DNA from 2 places in the Bradyrhizobium erythrophlei genome. Region 2 is predicted to be linked to the other one. Evidence: predicted binding sites of a transcription regulator. Region 2 holds the regulator's gene; the other holds the start of a gene.
The links. Region 2 encodes PhoB, which activates phosphate uptake and scavenging genes when phosphate is short. Its sites were predicted from a motif close to TGTCATNNANCTGTCAT; they were not measured.
Positions count from the first base shown of each region.

Region 1: BUA38_RS35100 (RNA degradosome polyphosphate kinase) is a predicted target of PhoB. The motif match lies at 1,898-1,914, and genes of this name have one in related genera.

Region 1 is NZ_LT670849.1:7,294,488-7,298,906, reverse strand. Features, by position in the region: gene BUA38_RS35100 (RNA degradosome polyphosphate kinase) at 1-1,836, opposite strand, end outside; gene BUA38_RS35095 (DnaA ATPase domain-containing protein) at 1,963-2,637, opposite strand; gene BUA38_RS35090 (CDP-alcohol phosphatidyltransferase family protein) at 2,707-3,249, opposite strand; gene purM (phosphoribosylformylglycinamidine cyclo-ligase) at 3,431-4,419, shown strand, end outside.
Region 2 is NZ_LT670849.1:2,301,210-2,305,628, forward strand. Features, by position in the region: gene BUA38_RS10810 (aspartate aminotransferase family protein) at 1-493, opposite strand, end outside; gene BUA38_RS10815 (GcrA family cell cycle regulator) at 965-1,474, shown strand; gene phoB (phosphate regulon transcriptional regulator PhoB) at 1,554-2,255, opposite strand; gene phoU (phosphate signaling complex protein PhoU) at 2,318-3,034, opposite strand; gene pstB (phosphate ABC transporter ATP-binding protein PstB) at 3,085-3,921, opposite strand; gene pstA (phosphate ABC transporter permease PstA) at 3,918-4,419, opposite strand, start outside.

The DNA.
Region 1 (4,419 bases), 2.5 Mb from region 2:
GTAGATTCGGCCGTGCTCGAGGAAGCGGCCGATGATTGATTTGACGCGAATGTTCTCCGAAAGGCCGGGAATGCCAGGACGCAGGCAGCAGATGCCGCGCACCACAAGCTCAATCGAAACGCCGGCCTGCGAAGCCTCGTAAAGCGCATCGATGATGTCGGGGTCGACCAGCGAATTCATTTTCAGCCAGATCGCCGCGGGCTTGCCGTGCTTGGCAAAATTGGTTTCGCCGCGAATGTGCTCGATCATCCGCTTGCGCAGGGTGAGCGGCGACACCGCCATCTTCTCGATATCGCTCGGCTCGGCGTAGCCGGTGATGTAGTTGAACACCCGTGCGGCGTCGCGTCCGATGATCGGATCCGACGTGAAGTAGGAGAGGTCGGTGTAGATGCGCGCAGTTACCGGATGGTAGTTGCCGGTACCGGTGTGGACGTAGGTGGTGAGGTTTCCGCCTTCGCGCCGGACGACCATCGACAGCTTGGCGTGGGTCTTGAGCTCGATAAATCCGTAGACGACCTGCACGCCGGCGCGTTCGAGATCGCGCGCCCAGCGGATATTGGCCTCTTCGTCGAAGCGCGCCTTGAGTTCGATAAGCGCGGTGACCGATTTTCCGGCTTCGGCGGCTTCCGCCAGCGCCCGCACGATCGGCGAGTTGTTCGAGGTGCGATAGAGGGTCTGCTTGATGGCGACGACGTCGGGATCGCGCGCGGCCTGTTGCAGGAACTGGACGACGACGTCGAAGGATTCGTACGGATGGTGGACGATCAGGTCTTTCTGCCGGATGGCGGCAAAGATGTCGCCGCCGTGGTCGCGCACGCGTTCGGGATAGCGCGGCACGTAAGGGGTGAATTCGAGGTCGGGCCGATCGAGCCGTGTCAATTGCGACAGCTCGTTCATGGCGAGCACGCCGTCGACGAGGAGCACTTCGTCGTCGGCGGTCGAAAGCGCGCGCTGCACGAAGGCGCGCAGCTCTTCCGGCATCTTGGCTTCCATTTCGAGATGGATCACCGATCCGCGGCGCCGCCGCTTCAGCGCGGTCTCGAACAGGCGAACGAGGTCTTCGGCTTCTTCCTCGATTTCGAGTTCGGAGTCGCGGATGATGCGGAATGCGCCCTGGCCCTTGACGGTGTAACCGGGAAATAGCCGGCCGATGAACAGGCCCGTAGCCTGTTCAAGCGTGATCAGCCGCACGGTGCCATCCTTGCCTGCGGGCAGCCGGATGAAGCGATCGATCTTGCCGGGCATGCGGATGAGCGCATTCATCGCCTTGCCGTCGGCAGTCCGCGCCAACTGAAGCGCAACGGTAAAGCCGAGGCTCGGAATGAACGGGAAGGGGTGGGCAGGGTCGATCGCCAGCGGCGTCAGCAGCGGGAAAATATTGTGGAGGAAATGATCCTCGATCCAGGTGCGCTCGGATTTGGTGACGTCGCGGCCTTCGACGAGCACGATACCGACATCGGCGAGAATCTTGTGCAGGTCACGCCAGATCGCCTGCTGGTCTTTCGCGAGCCCGGAGACCGTCTCGTTGATCCGCACCAGCTGCTCGGCGGGCGTCAGCCCGTCAGGGCTGCGCTCGGTGATGCCTTCACGCACCTGCGCCTTGAGACCGGCGACGCGGACCATGAAGAACTCATCAAGGTTATTCGCCGAAATCGACAGGAACCGGACCCGCTCCAGGGCGGGGTGGCTCGGATTGACCGATTCCTCCAGCACACGGCGATTGAAATGCAGCCAGGAAAGTTCCCGGTTAATGAAGCGCTCGGGAAGGGCACTGATTGCGGGAAGGCCGGTGTCTATATTTTCTTCTTTTGTAGCAATGGCTTGTGCGGATTCCATGAAGTTTTGATCCATTTCATGTCAAGCCGCGAGGCGATAGCATCAAGCATGGGATTTCGCGGTGACGTTTCAATGACATTGATGTTCCCGCCGTCAGTTCCGTCAAGATGGCAGGCTCGCCCGTGATCAGGTGTTACTGCGCAGCAATTCGGCCGCCAGCGCCCGGGTAACCGGCCGGCCCAGCCGGAGGGCTTCGGCGTCCAGCAGCTCCACGGCCTGCCGCACGGCGGCATAGGAGCGCTCCAGGCGGGTGGTGAGGTAACTGACCACGGCCTCATCGACGACGAGTTGGCGATCGGCGCAGAACTTCACGATCAAGGCGCGAAATAGGTGATCGTCGGGCGGCAGCAGCTGCACTGTCGGTATTGCGCGTAACCGCGACCGCAGATCGCGAAGCTCCACTTCTGTCGGCGGCTCGCGCGCCGTCATCAGGACAAATGCGCCGTCTTCGCGGGCCAGGTTCAGCAGATGGAACAGCGCGCGCTCGTCGAGATCGGCGGATTTCAAATCCTCGATCACGAGCGCACCCGTCGCCAGCGCGCCGGGGACTTCGTCAGATGTCAAAGCGTGCGCCGAGGTCGAGCGCGCGCCGGACTCTTCGGCCCAGATCGCGGCTAGATGACTTTTGCCGGATCCTTCGGGGCCGGACAGAAACATCACGCGGTTCGGCCAGTCGGGCCAGCTGTCGATCAGAGCCAGCCCGGCCGCGTTGGCCGGTCCTTCGAGAAAGTTATCTCGCGTCAGGCTTTCGGCATGCGGAAGCGCAAATGCCAGCTGACGGGGGTGGACGCGGCCTGCCACTAGAGCTCCGATTTCGAAGTTCGCATGCGAATGCGGATAGCTCGCCGCATTATACACGAACGATCGGGTCTAGTTTGCCTCGATCGTGCTCATATGCCGTATCCATTCGACGAGATAGAGCGATACGGAAACCAAAGTAAAGACGGTTACCAATCCCATCAGCACGGCATCATAGGGCATCGGTTTGAAACCGAAACCGAGCGAGGCGAGGATCAATGCCGCGAGCGCGACCTGGGCTGCGGTATTGAGCTTGGAAACCATCAGCGGCTTCATCTCGACCGGCTTGTCGAACAGCCATGACACGATCACGGCCGACACGATCATGATGTCGCGGGAGACGACGAGGATGACGATCCAGCGCGGCATCGCGCCCCAGATGCCGAGAGCCACATAAATCGAGACCAGAAGTGCCTTGTCGGCGAGCGGATCGAGCAGGGCGCCCAGTTCGCTCGCCATGTTGAAGCGCTTCGCCAGAAACCCGTCTACGGCGTCACTGACGCCCGCGATCACGAAGATCGCAAACGCAATCTCCATCTCGTTGGAGGCAATCGCCCAGATAATGACCGGCACGAGGATGATGCGCGCCAGCGTAATGATGTTGGGAATACTCAACTCGGTCGTTTCCTGACTCTCAGCCCTTTTCTCCAAAGTTATCCCCTTTTTGCGGGGCGGACCGGCTGTTGTCTACATAGTAAGCGCCTGTCACCATTGCACATAGGCGAAATCCGACGTAACCAGCCGGCAAGTCGCCGACGCAGGCAAAAGGCCGCAGCAACGGCATTTGGAACAGGTCATGGGCGAGCGCAAGAACGGGCTCACTTACGCGGATTCGGGCGTCGATATCGATGCAGGCAACCGCCTGGTCGACCTGATCAAGCCGATGGTCCGCGCCACGGCGCGCCCTGGTACCGAGGCCGAAATCGGTGGTTTCGGCGGGCTGTTCGATCTGAAGGCGGCCGGCTTCAAGGACCCGGTTCTGGTGGCCGCCACCGACGGGGTCGGCACCAAGGTCAAGATCGCCATCGACACTGGACTGCATGGCGGGATCGGGATCGACCTCGTGGCGATGTCGGTCAACGACCTCGTGGTGCAGGGCGCCGAGCCGCTTTTCTTTCTCGATTATTTTGCCTGCGGCAAGCTCGAGCCCGAGGCGACCGCCGCCATCGTGGCCGGTATCGCCGAAGGCTGCCGCGAGTCCGGCTGCGCGCTGATCGGCGGCGAGACCGCCGAAATGCCCGGCCTCTACAAGGATGGCGACTACGACCTTGCGGGATTTGCGGTCGGCGCCGCCGAGCGCGGCACGCTGTTGCCGCGTGCGGATATTCGCGCCGGCGACGCCGTGATCGGCCTCGCCTCGTCGGGCGTCCACTCCAACGGCTTTTCCCTGGTGCGAAGGATTGTCGAAGCCTCGGGCCTCGCACTCGACGCGCCGGCGCCGTTTTCGCCGGTCATGACGCTGGGCGGCGCATTGCTGGCCCCGACCAAGCTTTATGTTCGTTCCTGTCTGCGCGCGATCCGCGAGACCGGCGCGGTCAAGGCGCTTGCGCATATCACTGGCGGCGGATTCACCGACAATATCCCGCGTGTGCTGCCGAAACAGTTGGGTGTGGGGATCGATCTCGCGCGGCTGCCGGTGTTGCCGGTCTTCAAGTGGCTCGCCAAGCAAGGCAACATCGCAGAGCTTGAGCTGCTGCGCACGTTCAATTGCGGAATCGGCATGATCGCCGTCGTCGAGGCGGATGCCGTTGAAGCCGTGACCGCCGTCCTCGCCGAGGCCGGCGA
Region 2 (4,419 bases):
GCGGCACCTGGTCGAAACCGTCGACCGGCGGGCCGAAGCCCTCGAGATATTTCGTCGTGCCGGTTGCGGCGAGCGTCGCCAACGTCCGGCCATGGAAAGCGCCTTCGAAGGTGACGATGCGATAGCGTTCGGGATGGCCCTTGGAGAAATGATAGTGGCGCACGAGCTTGATGACGCCCTCCATCGCCTCCGCGCCGGAATTGCAGAAGAAGACGTAGTCCGCAAAGCTCTGCTCGCAGAGCCGCGCGGCGAGACGCTCGCCATCGGGACTCCTGAACAGGTTCGACATGTGCCAGAGTTTCGTCGCCTGCTCCTGCAACGCGGCGACCAGGTGCGGGTGCGCGTGTCCGAGCGCGTTCACCGCGACGCCCGAGGTGAAATCGAGATAGCGCTCGCCGTTGGTTGCGTATAGCCAACAGCCCTCGCCGCGCTCGAAGGCGAGATCGACCCTGGCGAATACCGGAAGCAGATGCGACGTCGCGCTCTTGTTCATGGCTACACTTGCGTTAGAGGTGGCCGTTCTTTGCGCGCATTGGCGCGGTCGCAAGTTACGGCCAGACGTGGACGATCAGAGTGGCGACCAGCGGTCGAAACGGAACGTGCCGCCTTTTCGGGGCGGCACGTGGCAGGTATTTTAGGCCTGCCGCGAACTGTGTCAACGGATTGCCCGTAAAACTGCGGTCTCCGGCGCGCAACACAATCGTTAAAAACGGTGGAACATGTGGACGCACTTGCGTCGACTCTTGCGCCGGAGTCACGCCATATTGTAGCGTCTCAGACGTCGGATACGACATCTCGTGCGGTAGGTTCGGCTCCTCTAAGTCGTCAGTAGTTGAGTAACGTTCGGGCGCGCTCATTTCGCGCCCGGCGAGGGCTAAGGGATTCTGCCGGAAGGGATTTTTGAGACGATTGGCACCGCAGCGCTGCCCGCAACAGGCCGGCGCGACGCGAAGGAAAGAGTGCGATGACGGTATTGACATGGTCTGACGATCGCGTCGAACAACTGAAGAAGCTCTGGGAAGCGGGCCTCTCGGCGAGCCAGATCGCCGCCGAACTCGGAAATGTGACGCGGAATGCGGTAATCGGCAAAGTGCACCGGCTTGGGCTTTCCGGACGCGCCAAGAGCCCCTCTTCGGCCGCACCGCGCCCGCGCAAGGCGCGCCCCGCGCAACATATGATGCGGGTCTCGCGTCCGGTGTCGCGCGGCAACACGGCGCTCGCGCATGCTTTCGAGGTCGAACTCGAGCCGGATCCGATCGCCTATGACAATGTGGTGCCGATGAGCCAGCGGCTGTCGCTGCTTGAATTGAACGAGGCCACCTGTCACTGGCCGGTCGGCGATCCCTCGAGCCCGGAGTTCTTCTTCTGCGGCGGCAAAGCGCTGAACAGCCTGCCCTATTGCGCGCATCATTCGCGCATCGCCTATCAGCCGACCGGCGACCGGCGTCGTCAAGCGCCGAAGACGACGCGGTAATTGCAAGCTTCATCGAACGCGAAAAGAGCGCGCCTTGGGCGCGCTCTTTTTTATGACCGGGTCATACTCCGCGAAAGGCTTATTCGACCTTCGCGAAGCGATCGTCGAGCGCGTAGCCCGCGCCGCGCACGGTGCGGATCGGGTCCTGCTCGCGGCCCGGATTGAGCAGCTTGCGCAGGCGGCCGATATGCACGTCGACCGTGCGCTCGTCGATATAGATGTCGCGGCCCCAGACGCTGTCGAGCAGTTGCTCGCGTGAGAACACGCGGCCCGGATGCTCCAGGAAGAATTCGAGCAACCGGTATTCGGTCGGCCCGAGATCGACCGGACGGCCGGAGCGGGCGACACGGCGCTTCTCGCGATCCAATTCGATATCGCCATAGGTGAGCACGGTGGCGAGACGCTCCGGGCTTGCACGGCGCAACAGACCACGAACCCGCGCCAGCAATTCCGGAACCGAGAACGGCTTGACGATGTAATCGTCGGCGCCGGTCGCAAGTCCCCTCACCCGTTCGCTTTCCTCGCCGCGCGCGGTCAGCATGATGATCGGAAGCTGTTTGGTTTCGGGCCGGGCCCGCAAGCGGCGGCATAATTCGATGCCGGAGAGTCCCGGCAGCATCCAGTCCAGCACGATCAGATCGGGAACCCGCTCCTTCAGGCGGGTATCGGCGTCGTCGCCCCGTCCGACCGTTTCGACGTCATATCCTTCGGCGTCGAGGTTATAGCGCAACAGCGTTGTCAACGCTTCCTCGTCTTCCACCACCAGAATGCGTGCGCTCATGTGCTTAGCCTTCTTTCGTCTTTGAAATGTGAGCTAGGTGCGATTGCCCCGGACAGCAAAGATCAGGTTCCGGGCACGGTTGTAGCAAAGGTCGTCATGTCACCTTTCGGTCGTTTGTCGAGAATTTGCTGGCCCTCGATCATGTAAAACACGGTCTCGGCGATGTTGGTGGCATGGTCGCCGATCCGTTCAATGTTCTTGGCGCAGAACATCAGATGAATACAGAAGCTGATGTTGCGCGGGTCTTCCATCATGTAGGTGAGCAACTCGCGAAACAGCGAAGTACAGATCGCGTCGACTTCCTCGTCGTTCTTCCAGACGGTCATGGCCGCCGGCAGATCGTGCGCCGCGTAGGCATCCAGCACCGACTTCACCTGCGATTGCACAAGGTCGGTCATGTGCTCGAGCCCGCGGATCAGCTTCAAGGGCTGGAAATCGCTTTCCAGCGCCGCGACCCGCTTGCCCATGTTCTTGGCAAGGTCGCCGATCCGTTCGAGATCGATCGCAACCCGCATCGCGCCAACGATCTCGCGCAAATCCACCGCCATCGGCTGACGCCGGGCAATTGTCAGCACCGCGCGCTCTTCGATCAGACGCTGCAAGTTGTCGATCTCGGCGTCGGTCTCGACCACGCGGCGGCCGACCGCGACATCGCGGCGGATCAGCGCATCGACGGCATCCACGATCATGCGCTCGGCAAGACCGCCCATTTCGGCCACCAGCCGCGTCAATTCCTGAAGGTCGCTGTCGAACGCCTTGGCGGTATGTTCAGAGGCCATCCTGCTCTCCTTCGATCATGCCCGAACCACGCCGGGCCTGATCTTATTCCCTAGCCGAACCGGCCGGTGATGTAGTCCTGGGTTCGCCGGTCGTTCGGCGAGGTGAAAATCTTGTTGGTTTCGTCGAACTCGATCAATTCGCCCAAATACATGAAGGCTGTTTTGTCGGAGACGCGGGCCGCCTGCTGCATGTTGTGGGTAACAATGGCGATCGTGTAATTTTCGGCGAGTTCCTGGATCAGTTCCTCGACTTTCGCGGTCGAGATCGGGTCGAGCGCCGAGCACGGCTCGTCGAACAGGATCACCTCGGGACGCACCGCCACGGTGCGGGCGATGCAAAGCCGCTGCTGCTGGCCGCCGGACAGGCTCAGGCCCGAAGCATTGAGCTTGTCCTTCACCTCGTTCCACAGCGCGCCGCCGCGCAGCGCCCTTTCGACCCGGTCGTCCATTTCGGACCGCGAGATCTTCTCGTACAGGCGGATACCGAAGGCGATGTTCTCGTAGATCGTCATCGGAAACGGCGTCGGCTTCTGGAACACCATGCCGACCCGCGCCCGCAGCAAATTGAGATCAAGCTTGGGATCGAGAATGTTGGTCTGGTCGAGCATCAACTGGCCGGTGGCGCGCTGTCCCGGATAGAGGTCGTACATCCGGTTGAAAATCCGCAGCAAGGTCGACTTGCCGCAGCCGGACGGGCCGATGAACGCGGTGACGCGGTTGGTGCCGAGCGTAATGTTGATGTTCTTCAGCGCGTGGTGTTCGCCGTAGTAGAAATTCAGGCCGCGCGCGGTCACCTTGGCCGGCGGCTCGGCATGGCCCGAAGCATGGCCGACCACAGTCGGCACCGGTGTCGCGGGAACACTCACGGAAGCGGAAAGATCGGTCATTTTGCGGTCCTCTCGGCGCCAAGAATGCGCGCGCCAATGTTGAGAGCAAGTACGGTCAGCGTGATGATGAGGGCCCCGCTCCAGGCCAACTGCTTCCAGTAGGCGTAGGGGCTCTGCACGAAATTGTTGATCGTCACCGGCAGGTTCGCCATCGTCTTGGTCAGGTTCAGGCTGAAGAACTGGTTGGAGAGCGCGGTGAACAGCAGCGGCGCGGTCTCGCCGGCGACGCGCGCGGTTGCCAGCAGCACGCCCGTGATCAGGCCGGAGCGCGCCGCACGATAGGCGATCCGCCGGATCACGAACGAACGCGGCAGGCCCAGCGCGGACGCCGCCTCACGAAGTGGGTTGGGAACGAGCAGCAACATGTCCTCGGTGGTGCGCAGCACCACCGGGATCACGATCACCGCAAGCGCCAGCGAACCTGCGAGCGCCGAGAAGCCGCCCATCGGCACCACGATCGCGCCATAGATGAACAGGCCGATGATGATCGATGGCGCG